Sagittula sp. P11: one gene and its partner. Each later gene encodes a partner of the first gene's protein in a complex. Links are inferred from orthologs where the notes say so. Each region holds a gene or a part of one and is shown on either strand. Other genes may lie near its edges.

Region 1 (8,800 bases):
CTTGCGCTGCACATCGACGGCTTCGGCCTGACCATGGGCCAGCTCCTGACCCTGCCGATGATCCTCGGCGGTCTCGCCCTGATCCTCTGGGCGCGGCGGCGCAGGTCCGGGGCCGGTGCGCGCACCGCATGACCGCGCTCAAGGATATCGTCACCCGCCAGATCTCGCGCACCGGGCCGCTCACGCTGGCCGATTACATGGCGCTGTGCCTCTCGCACCCGGAGCATGGCTATTACGCCACCCGCGATCCGCTGGGGGCTGGGGGCGACTTCACCACCGCGCCGGAGATCTCCCAGATGTTCGGCGAGCTGATCGGCCTCGCGCTGGCGCAAAGCTGGCTGGACCAGGGCGCGCCCGACCCCTTCGTGCTGTGCGAGCTCGGCCCCGGACGCGGCACGCTCATGGCCGACGCCCTGCGCGCCACCGCCCGCGTGCCCGGCTTCCACGATGCGCTGACCCTGCACCTGGTGGAAACCTCGCCCGCCCTGCGTGCCGAACAGGCCAGCCGCCTGCCCGGCGCGACATGGCACGATTCGGTCGTCTCCCTCCCCGAGGCGCCGCTGTTCATGATCGCCAACGAGTTCTTCGACGCCCTGCCGATCCGCCAGTTCCAGCGCCACGCGAAAGGCTGGCAGGAACGGGTCGTCGGCCTGAAGGACGGCGCGCCCGTGCTCGGCCTCACCGATCCCGCCCCGCACGAGGCGCTCGACCACCGGCTGGCCGATACCGAGCCCGGCCAGATCGTCGAAACCTGCGCCCCGGCACAGGCCATCGCGCAGGAGATCGGCCGCCGCATCGCGGCCCACGGCGGCGCGGCGCTGATCGTCGACTACGGCGACTGGCGCTCTCGCGGCGACACCTTCCAGGCGATGTACCGGCACAAACCCGCCGAACCTTTCGACAGCCCCGGGGAGGCCGACCTGACCGCGCATGTCGACTTCGAGGCGCTGGCAGGGGCCGCGCACCCCGCCGCCCACAGTGCCCTGACCCCGCAGGGCGTGTTCCTCGAACATCTCGGGATCACGGCGCGTGCGCAGGCCCTGGCGCGCGGGCTGGGCGGGGCCGCGCTGGAAAGCCATGTTGCCGCACATCGGCGGTTGACGCACCCCGCGGAAATGGGGTCACTGTTCAAGGTGCTGGCGCTCTTCCCGCAGGATGCGCCGCCGCCCCCCGGAACCGGTTTGCCCGATCCGTCCTGATGTCCGCCGCGCCGAAAGCCATGTATCCCGCCCCCGCCGCCCCTCTGCCCGCACGCACGACGACCCCGGATTGACGCCAGCAATGACGCTCGAGATCATCACCGCCGACAACCTTTCACCCTTCCGCCACGGCTTCTTCACCCGAAGGGGCGGGGCGTCCTCGGGCATCTTCTCGGGGCTGAACTGCGGCCCCGGCTCCTCCGACCAGTCGGAGATGGTGTCGATCAACCGCGCCCGCGTCGCCGACGCCCTGGGCGTGGAGCCCGGCGCGCTTGTGACCGTGCACCAGGTGCATTCCGCCGATGCGGTGACCGTCGACGGACCGCTGGACGAGCCGCGCCCCAAGGCCGACGCGCTGGTCACCGCGACCGAGGGGATCGCCCTCGCCGTGCTGACCGCCGACTGCCAGCCGGTGCTCTTCGCCGATGCCGACAACGGCGTGATCGCCGCCGCCCACGCGGGCTGGCGCGGGGCGCTGGGGGGCGTGCTGGAAGCGACGATCGAGGCGATGGAGGCACTGGGCGCCGAGCGTGACAGCATCCAGGCCGTCATCGGGCCTTCGATAAGCCAGGGCGCCTACGAGGTCGGGCCGGAATTCCTCGACGACTTCATGGCCGAGGACCCGGCCAACACCCGCTTCTTCGCCAGCGGCACCGGCGACCGGATGCTGTTCGACCTGCCCGCCTACGGGCTGCACCGCCTGCGCAGTGCAGGGGTAGAGGCAGAATGGACCCGCCACTGCACCTACGCCGACCCGGACCGGTTCTATTCCTACCGCCGCGCGACCCACGCGGGTGAGGCGGACTACGGCCGGTTGATCTCGGCCATCCGGCTCTGATCGCGGCCAACCGTCGGCGGCACCGTTCGGAAACAATGCCGCCCGGGTTCGCGATATTATCCCAACTCGGTCACAAGTCCGCCCCATTTGACCGCGACATTCGGGGGCAGAGAACAGGCGGACAAGCCGCCCGACAGAGCAGTCAGAGAGAAGAGCCGGGATCATGAAACAGCGTCGCTTCATCAAGTCGATCATCGAAACCGCCAGGGCGAACGAAAGCACCCGTATGCCCTGGGAGCGTGGCGCGCCCCGCGCCGCGATGATCGCGAACCGCAAACCGGCGGCGCAGGTCCTGAAGCGCGCCTGAGCGCATCTGACCGACACGGGCCCTTCCGGCCCGGACCGAAGACCGGATGACAGGCCGGAACAGGGCGGGGATTTCCCCGCCTTTTCCGTTTCCCCCCCCGGGGCACCGTCGCGCGGCACGCTCCACACCCAAGGAACTGCAGCGGCGAAACCGAGGACGATTCGGGGCCGCGCGGGGCGAACTGTGGCAAAACCGTTCACCCCCCACCGACAATCCCCGCCTCGCCCCGAGGATTGAAGACGCAACACCCGGGTGCGCCTCTCCAATTTTGACCTCCGGGAAGAATTGGGGCTAATTCATCATCAGCGAAGACGCGAAATCATACGTCCTTCTGTCGTTGTTGGTGGGGGCCAGCACGGTTGTGACCGACCTTTTTAAGGGGTGCTCACATGTCCAGTCTCCACCGCGGGTTTTCTCCCGCAGCCTACGCAGGCACTGCTTCCATTTCTCCGGCCCGTGACGCTCACACGGACGGGCGGCCTCGGCGTGCAAGTTCTCTCATGCGCAAGTTCGAGGTCGCCACCCTGCGGCCGGACCTGACCGTCGATTTCACCCAGCACGTCGCCCCGGCGACGCCCTTCTTCGAGGAATGCGCCTCGGCCTTCGCGCGCGGCACGCTGATCGACACCGTGCGCGGCCCGGTCGCGATCGAGGACCTGGTGCCCGGCGACTACATCCAGACCGCGCTCGGCTCCGAACCCGTCACCTGGATCGGCTCCACGACCTACGTGCCCGGACGCGCGACAGAGGACACATCGCTCACCCACCTGACCCGCGTGACCGCGGATGCCATGGGTCTCGGCAGCCCGCCGATGGACCTGCTCTTCGGGCCGGCGGCCCGCATGGTCGTGCGCCACGCGCGGCTGAAGGCGCTGCTGGGACAGGCCGCCGTGCTCGCCCGGGTGGAGGAATACACCGACGGCGACCGCTTCCTGCAGATCAGCCCCGCCGGCACGGTGCAGCTGTATCACCTGATGGTGCGGCGCCACACGACGCTCAAGGTCGGCGGCGTGGAGGTGGAGACGTTCCACCCCGGCAATTCCGCCAGCCAGCAGCTCGGCGCAAAGACGCGCGAGCTGTTCATGTCGATGTTCCCGAACTTCGAAACGCTGGGCGACTTCGGCGAGACCTGCGCCACGCGCACCTCCCGCGAGGTCATCGAGGGCCTGATCGACGCCTGACGACCGCACCCGGCCCGACCGGGGGAGGCAGGCGGCGCATAGCCCCGCCCTACGACCCGTCGCGACAGATTGTAGGGTGGGGCTTCGCGCCACCCTGCGCAGCATGTGTCAGGCGGTGCGGCTCAGCCGCTCTTCCAGCACGTCGAACGGCACGCCGGGCTCGTCCTTTGCGCCGCGGATCACCAGCGAGGTCTTCACGCTGGCCACGTTCGGCGCCGTCAGCAGGTCGCCGGTCAGGAAACTCTGGAAGGTCGACAGGTCGGGCGCCACGCACTTCAGGATGAAGTCCACCTCGCCGTTCAGCATGTGGCACTCCCGCACCAGCGGCCAGCCGCGGCACCGCGCCTCGAAGGCCGACAGGTCGGACTCCGCCTGGCTCTGCAGCCCGACCATGACGAACACCTGCACCTCGAACCCGAGCGCCCGGGCGTCCACGTCCGCGTGGTAGCCCTGGATATAGCCCTGCTCTTCCAGAACCCGCACCCTGCGCAGGCAGGGCGGCGCGGAAATGCCCACCCGCCGCGCGAGTTCCACGTTCGTCATGCGCCCATCCGTTTGCAGTTCGGACAGAATCTTGCGATCAATAGGATCTAGCCGATGCGTCGGCATGCCTCTCCCCCTGCCAATTTTCGCGTTTGTTATACCAGCCCCCGGACTGCGCGCAATAATATTTCGCAAAAGCGCAATATTCTTATCCCATGTTCGCTCAATCCTGACGCATTGCACCTGTGGTCCCGGTGACTATATGCAAGGCCCATCCCGAACGTATGGAGCGGCCCCATGGCAGAGACGTCCCAAACCCGCCACACCAAGGTCCTGATCATCGGTTCCGGCCCGGCCGGATACACCGCAGGTGTCTATGCCTCCCGCGCCATGCTGGAGCCGATCCTCGTGCAGGGGCTGGAACCCGGCGGCCAGCTGACCACCACCACCGAGGTGGAGAACTGGCCCGGCAACACCGAGATCCAGGGCCCCGATCTGATGGTCAACATGGAAGCGCATGCGCGCGCCATGGGCACCGAGATCATCGGCGACATCATCACGAAGATCGACTTCGACGTCCGCCCCTTCGTGGCGCATGGCGACAGCGGCACGACCTACACCGCCGACAGCATCATCCTCGCCACCGGCGCCCGCGCCAAGTGGCTGGGCATGCCCTCCGAGGAGGCCTTCAAGGGCTTCGGCGTCTCGGCCTGCGCGACCTGTGACGGCTTCTTCTACCGCGGGCAGGAAATCGTGGTGATCGGCGGCGGCAACACCGCGGTCGAAGAGGCGCTGTTCCTGACCAACTTCGCCTCCAAGGTCACGCTGATCCACCGCCGCGACGAGCTGCGTGCCGAGAAGATCCTGCAGGACCGCCTGCTGAAGAACCCGAAGATCCACCCGCTCTGGTTCCACCAGCTCGAGGAAGTCATGGGCACCGACATGCCCAAGGGCGTCACCGGCGTGAAGGTGAAGAACGTCAAGACCGGCGAGATTTCCGAGATCCCCTGCGCCGGCGTCTTCGTCGCCATCGGCCACGCGCCCGCCTCCGAACTGGTGAAGGACGTGCTGGAAACCCACATGGGCGGCTACGTGAAGACGAAGCCCGACAGCACCGAGACCTCGATCCCTGGCGTCTTCGCCGCGGGCGACCTGACCGACCACAAGTACCGGCAGGCAGTGACCTCGGCCGGGATGGGCTGCATGGCCGCGCTCGAGGCCGAGCGCTGGCTGTCCGAACAGGACCTCGACGACGGCAAGGACACGGTCGAGCCGCTGGGCTACGGCGTGCCCGTCGAAGCGGGACACTGATGGACCACGACTTCGCCGCCCAGCGGGCCGAGACCCGGGCCACCTATGCCGAACTGCGCGACGGCCCGGGCCTGCCCGAATTCGCCGACGTGGACTATTTCCTCGTCCCCGAGGGCGAGGCCGACTGGCGCCCGCTGGCCGATGCCCTCTCGAAGGAAGGCTTCGACTGCGACTGGGTGGAGGACGACGAGGAAGGCCGCTACCTCGTGGCCACCCTGCCCGACCAGATCATCTCGGCCGACGGCATCTGGCTGGGCGAGGAAGTGGCCACCCGCCTCGCGCTGGACCACGGCTTTGCCCCCGATGGCTGGGGCCTCATGGGCGACGGCGAAGACTGACGGCGCGCGCGTGCCGCGCTGTCGCATGAACGTCATCCGCCCCGGTTAATCACGCCCCGCAAGGCGGGACCGGAAAACGGAGACAGCACATGCGCTGGCGCGGCATCAATCACATCGAACTTTCCGTCCTCGACTACGACACCTCCGTGGCCTTCTACGACCGGCTGTTCGGCTGGCTCGGCTACAAGAGCTTCTGGACGATGGATGTGGGCTACCGCTCCACCTATTACATGGCGCGGTTCCCCGCCCCGCATTCCTACATCGGCATCCAGCCCGCGCGATCGGGCGGCAAGCTGGATCACGCCGCCCGCGCCACGGGCCTGCACCACATCGCGCTCTGGGCCCGCAACCGGCGCGAGGTCGACGCCTTTCACCGCGATTTCCTTTTGGCGAACGACATCCCCGTGACGGAGGCGCCCGCCGAATATGCGATCTACGCGCCCGGCTACTACGGTGTCTTCTTCGACGATCCGATCAACGGCTTTCACTGGGAACTGGCCCACATCCCGATGATGCCGGGCCTTGGCATGGTCCGCCGGTTCCGCGCCGCATGGAAGGACGCCGCCCGAGAACACCCGGACTGGCCGGGCGACGGGATGCAGCAGGCGATGAGAAAACTGCCGGGTCGCGACAAAAAGTGACGCCGCGGCAGCGGATCGTGACCTATCGGCCACGGCGATCCGCGCGGATGGGCGAAATTTCTCCTAACCCGGATTTTGGGGTTTGCTGCAGGTGCGAAATGATGCGATGCGTTCAGCACTGAACACACTTTGAGTCGCCGGTTTCATGACTTCGCTTTCTGCCTCTTCGACGCTTCGGGAAGACGATCAGCTCTTCCGCCTGCTGCGTCAGCTTGAAAAGGCACCCGAGGCCTCGCAGCGGGCCACGGCGGAAGCGCTGGGAATATCTCTCGGCACGCTCAACACGCAGCTCAGGGCGGCGCAGAACGCGGGCCTGATCGTGGTCAGCAACCGGCCCGGGCCGGATCGGCGCCAGCGCTTCGCCTATGCGCTGACACCCGAAGGAACGGCAGTCAAGAACCGGCTGATCGACGCCTTCCTTGCACGGAAATTCACCGAATACGCGGCGCTCCATGCCGAGCTCACGGGCTCTGCCAGCGACCTCGTCCCCCTCAAATACAGGAGCAAACTGATGCAATCCAATCTTGCGCCCATCCCGGAGCTGTACGTCTCCTACGACAGCGCCCAGAAGCTGAAGATCGAAGCCGGCGAGCTGACCTCGCACGATCTGACCCCCCGCCAGATCTGCGACCTCGAGCTGCTGATGAACGGCGGCTTCTACCCGCTTAAGGGCTTCCTGGGCGAAGACGACTACAACGGCGTCGTCGAGAACATGCGCCTGGCCGACGGCCAGCTCTGGCCGATGCCGATCACGCTGGACGTGTCCGAGGACTTCGCCGCCAAGATCGAGGAAGGCCAGGACATCGCGCTGCGTGACCAGGAAGGCGTGATCCTCGCCACCATGACGGTCACCGACAAGTACATCCCGAACAAGTCGAAAGAGGCCGAGAAGGTCTTTGGCGCCGACGACCTCGCCCACCCGGCGGTGAACTACCTGCACAACTCCGCAGGCAAGGTCTACCTCGGCGGCCCCGTCACCGGCATCCAGCAGCCGGTGCACTACGACTTCCGCGCCCGCCGCGACACCCCGAACGAGCTGCGCGCCTACTTCCGCAAGCTCGGCTGGCGCAAGATCGTCGCGTTCCAGACCCGCAACCCGCTGCACCGCGCGCACCAGGAACTGACCTTCCGCGCCGCGAAGGAAGCGCAGGCCAACCTGCTGATCCACCCGGTCGTCGGCCTGACGAAGCCGGGCGACGTGGACCACTTCACCCGCGTGCGCTGCTACGAGGCGGTGCTGGACAAGTACCCAGCCTCCACCACCACCATGTCGCTTCTGAACCTCGCCATGCGCATGGCCGGTCCGCGCGAAGCCGTCTGGCACGGCCTGATCCGCAAGAACCACGGCTGCACGCACATGATCGTCGGCCGCGACCACGCGGGCCCGGGCAAGAACTCTGCCGGCGACGATTTCTACGGTCCCTACGACGCGCAGGAACTCTTCCGCGAGCATCAGGCGGAAATCGGCTGTGAAATGGTCGACTTCAAGCACATGGTCTACGTGCAGGAACGCGCCCAGTACGAACCCGCGGACGAGATCGAGGACAAGGACAACGTCACCATCCTCAACATCTCCGGCACCGAACTGCGCCGCCGTCTGGCCGAGGGCCTCGAGATCCCGGAATGGTTCTCCTTCCCCGAGGTCGTGAAGGAACTGCGCCGCACCAAGCCGCCGCGCTCCAAGCAGGGCTTCACCGTGTTCTTCACCGGCTTCTCCGGCTCCGGCAAGTCGACCATCGCCAACGCGCTCATGGTCAAGCTGATGGAAATGGGCGGCCGCCCTGTGACGCTGCTCGACGGCGACGTCGTCCGCAAGCACCTGTCGTCCGAGCTGGGCTTCTCGAAAGAGCACCGCGACATCAACATCAAGCGGATCGGCTACGTCGCGTCCGAGATCACCAAGAACGGCGGCATCGCGATCTGCGCGCCCATCGCGCCCTACACCGCGACCCGCCGCGCCGTGCGCGAGATGATCGAGGAATACGGCGCCTTCTGCGAAGTGCACGTCGCGACCACGATCGAGGAATGCGAAAAGCGTGACCGCAAGGGCCTCTACAAGCTGGCACGCGAAGGCAAGATCAAGGAGTTCACCGGCATCTCCGACCCGTACGAAGAGCCGCAGAACCCCGAACTGCGCGTCGAGACCGAGAATGTCGAAGTCGACAACTGCGCGCATCAGGTCATCCTGAAGCTGGAATCGATGGGCCTGATCGCGGGTTCCTGATCCGCCCCATCCAGACCGAACGCGAAAGGCCGGGGCATGTCCCCGGCCTTTTTCATGTCCGCCTTGGCCCGACGGGGCAGAACACCCCGCGCCCCAGCATCACAAATCGCGGAGAACCATGCACAGGGCGCAAACCGGATATGCGTTTACGTTGCATTTACCGCCCGGAGGGATATTCTTTCTCAAGCCTTGCCGCTCACCGGCAGCGCCGGTTCGCACGTGTTCCGGGGATCAGCATGAGACTTCTGCGTCGAACATCCGCCTGTGCTGCCGCCTTC
Region 2 (8,622 bases), 630 kb from region 1 along the record:
TCTTCGTCGATCCGCCAGCGCCCGACGCCATCCGTGCCGCCTATGGGCTGAAGCCGGACGACGGCGAAGACACCCTTCTGGCGTCGGTCTTCCTCGGCAATGAGACGGAACTCGCCGCCGCGCTGGTTCCGCATTTCAAGGCGGGCGGCAAGACCGAGCAGGGTCTGGTGCCCTTGCTGCAGTCGATCAAGGGCCACGACACACAGGCCCTTGCCGCGCTGAAGCAGATCTGCCTGACGCAGGGCGGCACGATCCGAAAGAACTTTCCGACAAAGGCCACCCGCAAGAACGCGCCCGAACTGTGCGAGGCCTTCGACCAGCTTGCCGACCGCGTCGAAGGGGCGCTCGAGACGGAGAAGGCGCTGACCGCCGCCGACCGCGACATTGCCCTGACCGCCTTCGCCGCGCGCTTCGTGCCCGCCTACGAAGAGGCGAAGATGCGGCGCGGATGGCTCGATTTCGACGACCTCATCACTCGCGCCCGTGACCTTTTGTCAGACGAACGTGTGGCGGACTGGGTGCTCTACCGGCTGGACGGCGGCATCGACCACATCCTTGTCGACGAGGCGCAGGACACCTCGCCCGTGCAGTGGGACGTGATCGAACGGCTGGCGCGCGAATTCACTTCTGGCGAGGGCGCGCGGGATACGCGGCGCACGATCTTTGTCGTCGGTGACAAGAAGCAGTCGATCTATTCCTTCCAGGGCGCCGACCCGTCCGAGTTCGACCGGATGCGCGAGGACTTCCGCGAACGGCTGATGAACACGGATGCGCCGCTGAACGCGATGGTGCTCGAATACAGCTTCCGGTCCGCAGAACCGATCCTGCGGGTGGTGGACAGCACCTTCGACGGGGCCGATGCCTCCGGCTTCAGCCCGGACCAGAAGCACCGCGCGTTCAAGTCGGAGATGCCGGGGCGGGTCGACCTGTGGCCGGTCGTGGACAAGACCAGGGACGACGAGGACGGGCCGTGGCACCAGCCGCTGGACCGCAAGGGGGCGCGGCACCACACCGTCATACTCGCCCAGCGAATCGCCCGCTTCATCCGCCAGACCATCGACGCCGGGACGCCCCTGCCGGTAGAGAACGGCCACAGCGGCACATACCGCGCGCGGCCCGTTCATGCGGGGGATTTCCTGATCCTCGTCCGCCGCCGGTCGCAACTGTTCAAGGAAATCATCCGCGCCTGCAAGCAGGAGGCCCTGCCGATCGCGGGGGCCGACCGACTGAAGGTCATGGCCGAACTCGCGGTGCGGGACATCATCGCGCTTCTGTCCTTCCTCGAAACGCCCGAGGATTCGCTGTCCCTTGCCACCGCGCTCCGCTCGCCGCTGTTCGGCCTGTCGGAGCAGGATCTCTTCACCCTCGCCCACCGGCGCACGACGAAATACCTCTGGCCGACGCTTCGGGACAGCGACGCACATCCGGCTGTTCTGGCAGTCCTGAACGACCTGCGCGGCCAGACCGACTTCCTGCGCCCATATGACCTGATCGAGCGTATCCTGACCCGACACAAGGGCCGCCGCCTGCTGATCGGGCGGCTGGGCCAAGAGGCGGAAGACGGGATCAACGCGCTCCTCCAGCAGGCACTGGCCTACGAGCAGACCGCCGTGCCGACGCTGACCGGCTTCCTGCAATGGGCACAGTCGGACGATCTGCAGATCAAGCGGGCGCCGGACAGCGCGGGCGAAACCCTGCGGGTCATGACGGTGCACGGGGCGAAGGGCCTCGAGGCGCCCATCGTCATCCTGCCCGACTGCGCGGCGCCCGACACCTCTATCAAGGCAGAGCTCCTGTCGGACCCGGACGGTGTGATCTGGAAGCAGACCTCCGACGCGCAGCCGCCGCGCCAGCAGGCCGCCGTCGAGGCCGCGAAGGTGAAGGAAGCACAGGAACGCGACCGCCTGCTCTACGTGGCCCTGACCCGTGCAGAGAAATGGCTGATCGTGGCTGCCGCGGGCGATGGCACCGACAAGCCGGAGGCGTGGTACGACAAGGTGCGGCGCGGAATGACGGAGTCGGGCGCCGTGCAAAAGGCCTTCGATTTCGGCGGCCTCGGGTCCGGCGAGGGCCTGACACTCGGCACCGACTGGTCATATCTTGAGATGACGGCCCCGGAACCCCGATCGGTCGACGCGGTCGTGATGCCCGATCATCTCCTGCGGCCCATCGCACCGCCGGAGCAACTGCCGAAAACCCGGTCCCCGTCCGACCTTGGCGGCGCAAAGGCATTGGGCGGCGCGGAGGGCGACACCGAAGAGGTGGCGACCGCCCGGGGCACCGCACTGCACGCGTTCCTCGAAGTTCTCGCCCCCTTGCTGCCGGAAGATCGCCGCTCGGCTGGCGAAAGCCTTGTCCAACAATACGCCGGCGACCCGGAGACCATCCTGATCCGCGAGCAGCTTCCGCAGATCATGGACGAGGCGCTGAGAGTTCTGGAGAACCCCGCCTTCGCCGATTTCTTCGGACCCGACTCGCTGGCGGAGGTGCCGATCACTGCCGACCTCGGACCGCTGGGCCGTATTCACGGTATCATCGACCGGTTGATCGTGGCGCATGACCGGGTTGTCGCAATCGACTACAAGACCAACCGCACGACCCCCGCGACGCCCGAGGAAACGCCAGACGGCCTGTTGCGGCAGGTGGCGGTCTATCACGCCGCGCTCGCTCAACTTTATCCGGATCGGGAGATCGAAACCGGGCTGTTGTGGACCGCCACCAACCACTACATGCCGATCCCGCACGAACTTGTGACACAAGCCCTCGCCCGCGCGACAGCATCTTGACGCTGCCTGAGTCGCTGCCTACCTTCCTGCACCTGACCGGGCTGCCCTGCCCGCCTCCCAACCCACAGGAGATTCCCATGGCCACCGTCGCCGTATCCGACACCACCTTCGACGCCGAAGTGAAGAATTCCGACATCCCCGTTGTCGTCGATTTCTGGGCCGAATGGTGCGGTCCCTGCAAGCAGATCGGCCCGGCCCTGGAAGAGCTTTCCGAAGAATTCGACGGCAAGGTGAAGGTCGTGAAGGTCGACGTGGACCAGAACCCGAACACCGCCGCCGCCATGGGCGTGCGCGGCATTCCGGCGCTCTTCATCTTCAAGGACGGCGCGCCGATTTCGAACCGCGCCGGCGCAGCGCCGAAGGCCGCGCTGAAGTCCTGGATCGAAGATTCCATCTGATCCCGACTGGCTACGGCTGGTTTGAAAGGCCCCCTCGCGGGGCCTTTTTCCGTTCATGGACTTGGCGCAACAATCATTTCTGGTCAGACTTCGGGAAAAACCGGAGGGACAAGATGATCTGGCTCGCCATCAAGCGCGGCGTCGGGCTTGCGGTATTCCTTGCGCTGGCGGGGATCGCCGCGCTGTTCGCCGGGACCGCGCAGTCGAATGATGCCGCACGGTTCGCCGGCGCCCGCACCATCGACGCCACAGTGACCCGGCTGGACAAATCGCAGCGCCAGCAGGGCGGGTCCACCAGCACCACCTTCCGCGTCTTCGTCTCCACCCCGACCGGCCCGCACCTCGAGGACGTCTCGGGGCGGTTCTTCAATACGCTGAGCGAAGGGCAGACCGTGGCGCTGCACGTGGTCGATGGCAGCGACGGGCCGGAATACCTGCTTGACCCCGGCCGCCTTCGGTCATCCGCAATATGGGCGCTGATCCTCGGGCCGCTGCTCCTGCTGGCCGCCCTTGCGCTGAGTGCCTATGCCATACGCACCGCGCGGGCCGAACGACGCGGGGCCGTCGGGGCATGAACCAGGCAAAGAAGCCGTGGGAGCTGCTGTTCGCGGTGCCGGTTCTTGCGCTGGTTCTGGGTGCGATCCTTTGGAACTTCGTCGACCGCAGATCCGCCTTCGCCACCGACGGGATCGAGGCTGAGGCGACGCTTGCGGGCCGCTTCACCCGCAGCCTCTCCCAAAGCCATCCGAAGCCGCCCGTGACACACTATTATGCCATTGTCCGTTTCCAACATGACGGGGCAGAGATCGAGGCGGACGCCGAGGTGTCCCATGGTTTCTACCGCAACATCGAGGCGGGGCGGGTCGTGCCCGTCACATACCTGCGCGACGACCCGAAGACCGTGCGGATCGACGAACGGTTCGAGACGTCAGAGCTGATCCAGTTCGCCCTGATCGCGCTGTTCCTTGCCGGCTGTGCCGTTGTCCCGTTCGTCGTTGGCTGGTGGAAAAGGCGGCGGACGCCGGTCTGACGGTCAGGTGTCGCCGGTGCCCGTGCGCAGGCGCTGCGTCAGGTCCCGGATCTCTCCCTGGAGGCGGCGGAGCGTCTCGACGTCCATCCCGGTCTTTTCGAGGATACACGCCGGGATATGCGCCGCGCGTGCCTGAAGGGCGCGGCCTGCCTCGGTCAGGTCCACCTGAAGCTGCCGTTCGTCTTCCGGGTTGCGGCGGCGGACGATCAGGCCGGCCGTTTCGAGACGCTTCAGCAAGGGCGTCAGCGTACTCGATTCCAGCTGCACCTCGCGCCCGATGCCGCTGACGCTCAGCGGATTCTCCGCGGTCCAAAGCGCGCTCATCACGAGGTACTGGGGATAGGTCAGGCCGATCTCCTCCAGCAGCGGGCGATAGGCCTGCTGCATGGCGTGCGTCGCGGAATAGAGCGAGAAACAGAACATGTCGTGGGGGGCGAGTGTCATCCCCTGAAATTAAGTCGTGCGCGATACATTGGCAAGCGATTGACAGAGGGTCGTCTCGACTATATGTATCGTGCACGATTTAATCGCACGCGACTGAAAGGAATCACAGATGACCGTCGATACGAAGTACTGGACCGAAGCCCATGCCACCGGCGGCGGCCGCAACGGTGTCGCCTCTCTCAAGTCGGGGATGCTGACCGTCACCATGACCAGCCCGAAAGAGCTTGGCGGCTCCGGCGCGGGTCACAACCCCGAAGAGCTTTTCGCGCTTGGCTATGCGGCCTGCTACCTCGGCGCGATGCGGTTCGCGGCACAAAGCGAGAAACTGGGCACCGTCCCCGACGACTCCACGGTGAACGCGCATGTGGGCATTGGCCCGCGCTCTGACGGCGGGTTCGGCCTGAAGGTGAAACTGGTCGTGTCGATGCCGGGCGTGGACAAGGACGTGGCCGAGAAAATCGCCGAGCGCGGCCACTTCATCTGCCCGTATTCCAACGCGACGAAGGGCAACATCGAGGTCGAGACCGAGGTCGCCTGACCGGCCATTTGACATGGCGGGGTGCCGCACAGGCGCCCCGCCCCCCTTGCCGGGGCCGTCGATGGGGACCATATGGAGGCCAATCAAAGGAGGCCTTCATGAGCAACGATTTTCCCGGCTGGCACGGCACCACCATCATCGGCGTCCGCAAGGGCGGCAAGGTCGTCGTGGCCGGTGACGGGCAGGTTTCGCTGGGCCAGACCGTGATCAAGGGCACGGCCCGGAAGGTGCGTCGCCTTGCACCTGGCGGCAGGGAAGTGGTGGCCGGATTCGCGGGATCGACGGCGGACGCCTTCACCCTGCTCGAACGGCTGGAAAAGAAGCTGGAGGCAACGCCCGGTCAGCTTCAGCGCGCCTCTGTCGAACTGGCAAAGGACTGGCGCACGGACAAGTATCTGTCGAAGCTGGAAGCCATGCTGATCGTCACCGACGGCACCGACCTTTTCGTGATCACCGGCGCAGGCGACGTTCTGGAACCCGAACATGACGTGGCCGCCATCGGGTCGGGCGGCAACTACGCCCTCGCCGCGGCGCGGGCCATGATGGATACCGACAAGGACGCCGAGACCGTCGCGCGCGAGGCCATGTCCATCGCCGCGGACATCTGTGTCTACACGAACGGGAACCTGACGGTCGAAACCATCGAGTGATCCGTTGCCGCGCGGTCAGCGGATGACGATTTCGACATTGTTCTCGACGGTGAAGATGACGTCGCAATAGCCGTAGCTGTTCTCGGCAATCCAAACATGCCGCCGGAAGGTCTGCTGCACGTGGCGGCCGTTCGGCGGGATCTCGGCGTAGAAGACCGGGGTGCCGTTGAAATCGATCCAGTAGAGACGCGCGCTGCGGTCGCCGACCGCATTCGTCACGACCAGCTCGCGGTTCTCTTCGCTGGCCTCCGACCGCAGGTTGCCCCAGTCGCAGGCGTTCTGTGCCTCGGCCGTTCCGCAAAGCGCCACCAAGGCCAACGCCATACATATAGCTTTCATGTGTCGATTCCCCCGTTCCCTCACGGCTCAGCTTACGCCGGTCCGGGGAACGGGCCACGGGAAAAGCGTGCTACCGAACAGACCGCGCGCGGCGGATGTGGTGCGCAGGCGCAATCGAGGGGGCGTTGTCGTGGCGCTCCCACTCCCCGTTGTTGCGGAAGAAGTGGGCGCGCGACACGGGGGCAAAGGTCAGGTCCTCGGCACCCCAGCTTTCGACCGTCACGCTGCGGTGGTCGATTTCCAGCAGGTTGAAGGTGTTCACCTCGCCGCGCATGCGGCTGGAGAGGCTGGTGCCTGCCTGGACGAAAAGCAGTTGCGGCCAGGCCCGAAACGGCGCGATGACCGTGTTGTGCAGGTGCCCGGACAGCACCACCTGTGCGCCGCTTTCGGCAAAGGCCTTGAGCGCCCGCCCGGCCCCGCGCATCAGTCGCTTGTCGACCTCCGGCCCATGCTGAAGAGGGTGGTGCAGCATGACGATACGCGCGCGGTCGGGCGCGTCGGAGAACTGTTGGCAGGCGCGCTTGATCCGCTTTTCCGACAGCCGCCCCCTCTGCCACGAGAACCGGTTGACGGTGTTCACGCCGACAAGGGTCATCGCGTCGTCCTGATAGACAGGTTCCAGATCGCGCGACACAGCGGCCCGGTAACGCTTCCACGGGGTCAGCAGCCGGATCCAGAATTCGTCGAGCGGTGTGTCGTGGTTGCCGGGCACGGCGATCCAAGGGACGGACAGCTTGTCGAGGAAGGCCTGCGCGCGGTCGAACTGGGACACGCGGGCGCGCTGGGTGAAATCCCCGGAAATGGCGACCAGATCGGGCGCCAGCCGGTCCACCGTTTCCAGGAGCGGCTCTTCGAGGTCCGCGCGGTCCTTTCCGTAGTGCAGGTCTGACAGGTGCAGCACACGCCTCATGCGGGCTTCTCCGGGATGAGCAGGCGCAACGGGCGCTCGGACATGCCGAATTCCAGCGGCGCGTTCATGCGCTTCTTCTCTCCGTCGTAGGCCAGCAGCACGCGGCGCTTGCCTTCCACATCCAGCTTCAACCGTTCTCCGGCAAAGAGGTCATAGTCGACGCCCTCCTCTACCGTTCCCAGCGCGAGGCGCGTGATGCGCCGGAAAAGTTCCAGACGGGTGCGCGCGTTGACAAGCAGGACGGCAAAACCGCCCTCGCGAATGATGTCGGTGCCCTCCAGCCCGAACCGTTCGAGCTGGAACGAGGATCGCGCGACGAAGACAAGGGCGGTGCGGTAACGACCGCCGTCCCCGTCGACTTCCAGCCTCACGCGCATGGGTTTCCGAAAGCGGATGAAGGTCTTGATCACGGACCAATGTGCCATGATCCTGCGGCGTCCCCAGCGGCGATAGACGCTTTCGCGGACCTTCAGGATCGAGGGATAGATCCCGACGCTGGCGTTGTTCAGGAAGACTTGGCCGTTCACCGTACCGATGTGACGTTCGACCACCTGACCGGCGGCAAGCTGTCTGCTCGCCTCGACCGGATCGGTGCTGAGCCCCAGCCCGCGGGCGAAATAGTTGAACGTGCCAAGCGGCAGGACCCCGAAGGCGACATCTGTGCCGACGAAGGCCCCGGCCACGGCCATGGCGGTGCCGTCGCCCCCGGCCGCGACCACCAGGAAGGGCTTGCGCGCCTTCACCTTCTCGATCGCCTCCATCAGGCCCTTGCCGCCGCTGAAGGAGACGATTTCGCCCCCCAGCGCCTCGGCCGCGGCCTCGACCGCGTTGCGGTCCCGCGAGTTGCGGCCCGACTTGCGGTTCGTGATGACACAGACCGGGCCGTCGCCGAACGATGGCGCGCCCAGATCGCCTGGAACGGCGTCGGTATCTTCTATGGGCATGAAACCTTGATTCGGCATGGCTGGGGTGTCTCCGATCCTTAGATCCAACACGTCGGATCACACGGCGGTTCCTTCAAGGGTTGGATTTTCCGCCTCAGAGGTTATCTCAGCCGCAACGTATCGGAAGGACACTCATGACCGACCTCACACCCCGTGAAATCGTTTCCGAACTGGACCGGTTCATCATCGGCCAGCAGGAAGCCAAGCGCGCCGTCGCGGTGGCGCTGCGCAATCGCTGGCGACGCAAGCAGCTGAGCGACGACCTGCGCGACGAAGTCTATCCGAAGAACATCCTGATGATCGGCCCCACCGGCGTCGGCAAGACGGAGATCTCGCGCAGGCTGGCCAAGCTGGCGCGCGCGCCCTTCATCAAGGTCGAGGCGACCAAGTTCACCGAGGTGGGCTATGTCGGCCGCGACGTTGAACAGATCATCCGTGACCTCGTGGACACCGCGATCATCGACACCCGCGACCACATGCGGGAGGACGTGAAGGCCCGCGCCCATGCCGCCGCCGAGGAACGCGTGATCGAGGCGATTGCCGGGAAGGATGCGCGTTCGGCCACGCGCGAGATGTTCCGCAA

What was found.
Region 2: the proteins of trxB (region 1) and trxA are in contact, whole or in part, in a crystal structure (PDB 1F6M), measured with the Escherichia coli proteins. The link is inferred for Sagittula sp. P11 from one-to-one orthologs.

The regions. Positions count from the first base shown.
Region 1 is NZ_CP021913.1:1,534,791-1,543,590, forward strand. The notes cover bases 3,418-6,312. They hold trxB (thioredoxin-disulfide reductase), read left to right. Parts: upstream 3,418-4,305; coding sequence 4,306-5,319; downstream 5,320-6,312. Other genes in these bases: CDO87_RS07470 (Hint domain-containing protein), read left to right, coding at 3,418-3,525; CDO87_RS07475 (Lrp/AsnC family transcriptional regulator), read right to left, coding at 3,634-4,134; CDO87_RS07485 (ribonuclease E inhibitor RraB), read left to right, coding at 5,319-5,657; CDO87_RS07490 (VOC family protein), read left to right, coding at 5,747-6,298. Also shown: lgt (prolipoprotein diacylglyceryl transferase), read left to right, coding at 1-132; CDO87_RS07460 (class I SAM-dependent methyltransferase), read left to right, coding at 129-1,199; peptidoglycan editing factor PgeF, read left to right, coding at 1,282-2,037; CDO87_RS26980 (hypothetical protein), read left to right, coding at 2,201-2,344; more of CDO87_RS07470, read left to right, coding at 2,845-3,417; CDO87_RS07495 (bifunctional sulfate adenylyltransferase/adenylylsulfate kinase), read left to right, coding at 6,444-8,522; CDO87_RS27490 (autotransporter domain-containing protein), read left to right, coding at 8,759-8,800.
Region 2 is NZ_CP021913.1:2,160,112-2,168,733, reverse strand. What follows is about bases 1,807-4,523. They hold trxA (thioredoxin), read left to right. Parts: upstream 1,807-2,863; coding sequence 2,864-3,184; downstream 3,185-4,523. Other genes in these bases: CDO87_RS10590 (transcriptional regulator, SarA/Rot family), read right to left, coding at 4,218-4,523; CDO87_RS10595 (DUF3592 domain-containing protein), read left to right, coding at 3,756-4,214; CDO87_RS10600 (hypothetical protein), read left to right, coding at 3,298-3,759; addA (double-strand break repair helicase AddA), read left to right, coding at 1,807-2,786. In the rest of the region: more of addA, read left to right, coding at 1-1,806; more of CDO87_RS10590, read right to left, coding at 4,524-4,658; CDO87_RS10585 (organic hydroperoxide resistance protein), read left to right, coding at 4,768-5,196; ATP-dependent protease subunit HslV, read left to right, coding at 5,295-5,846; CDO87_RS10575 (hypothetical protein), read right to left, coding at 5,862-6,185; CDO87_RS10570 (metallophosphoesterase), read right to left, coding at 6,256-7,095; CDO87_RS10565 (diacylglycerol kinase family protein), read right to left, coding at 7,092-8,039; ATP-dependent protease ATPase subunit HslU, read left to right, coding at 8,174-8,622. UniProt on the Escherichia coli protein: Participates in various redox reactions through the reversible oxidation of its active center dithiol to a disulfide and catalyzes dithiol-disulfide exchange reactions.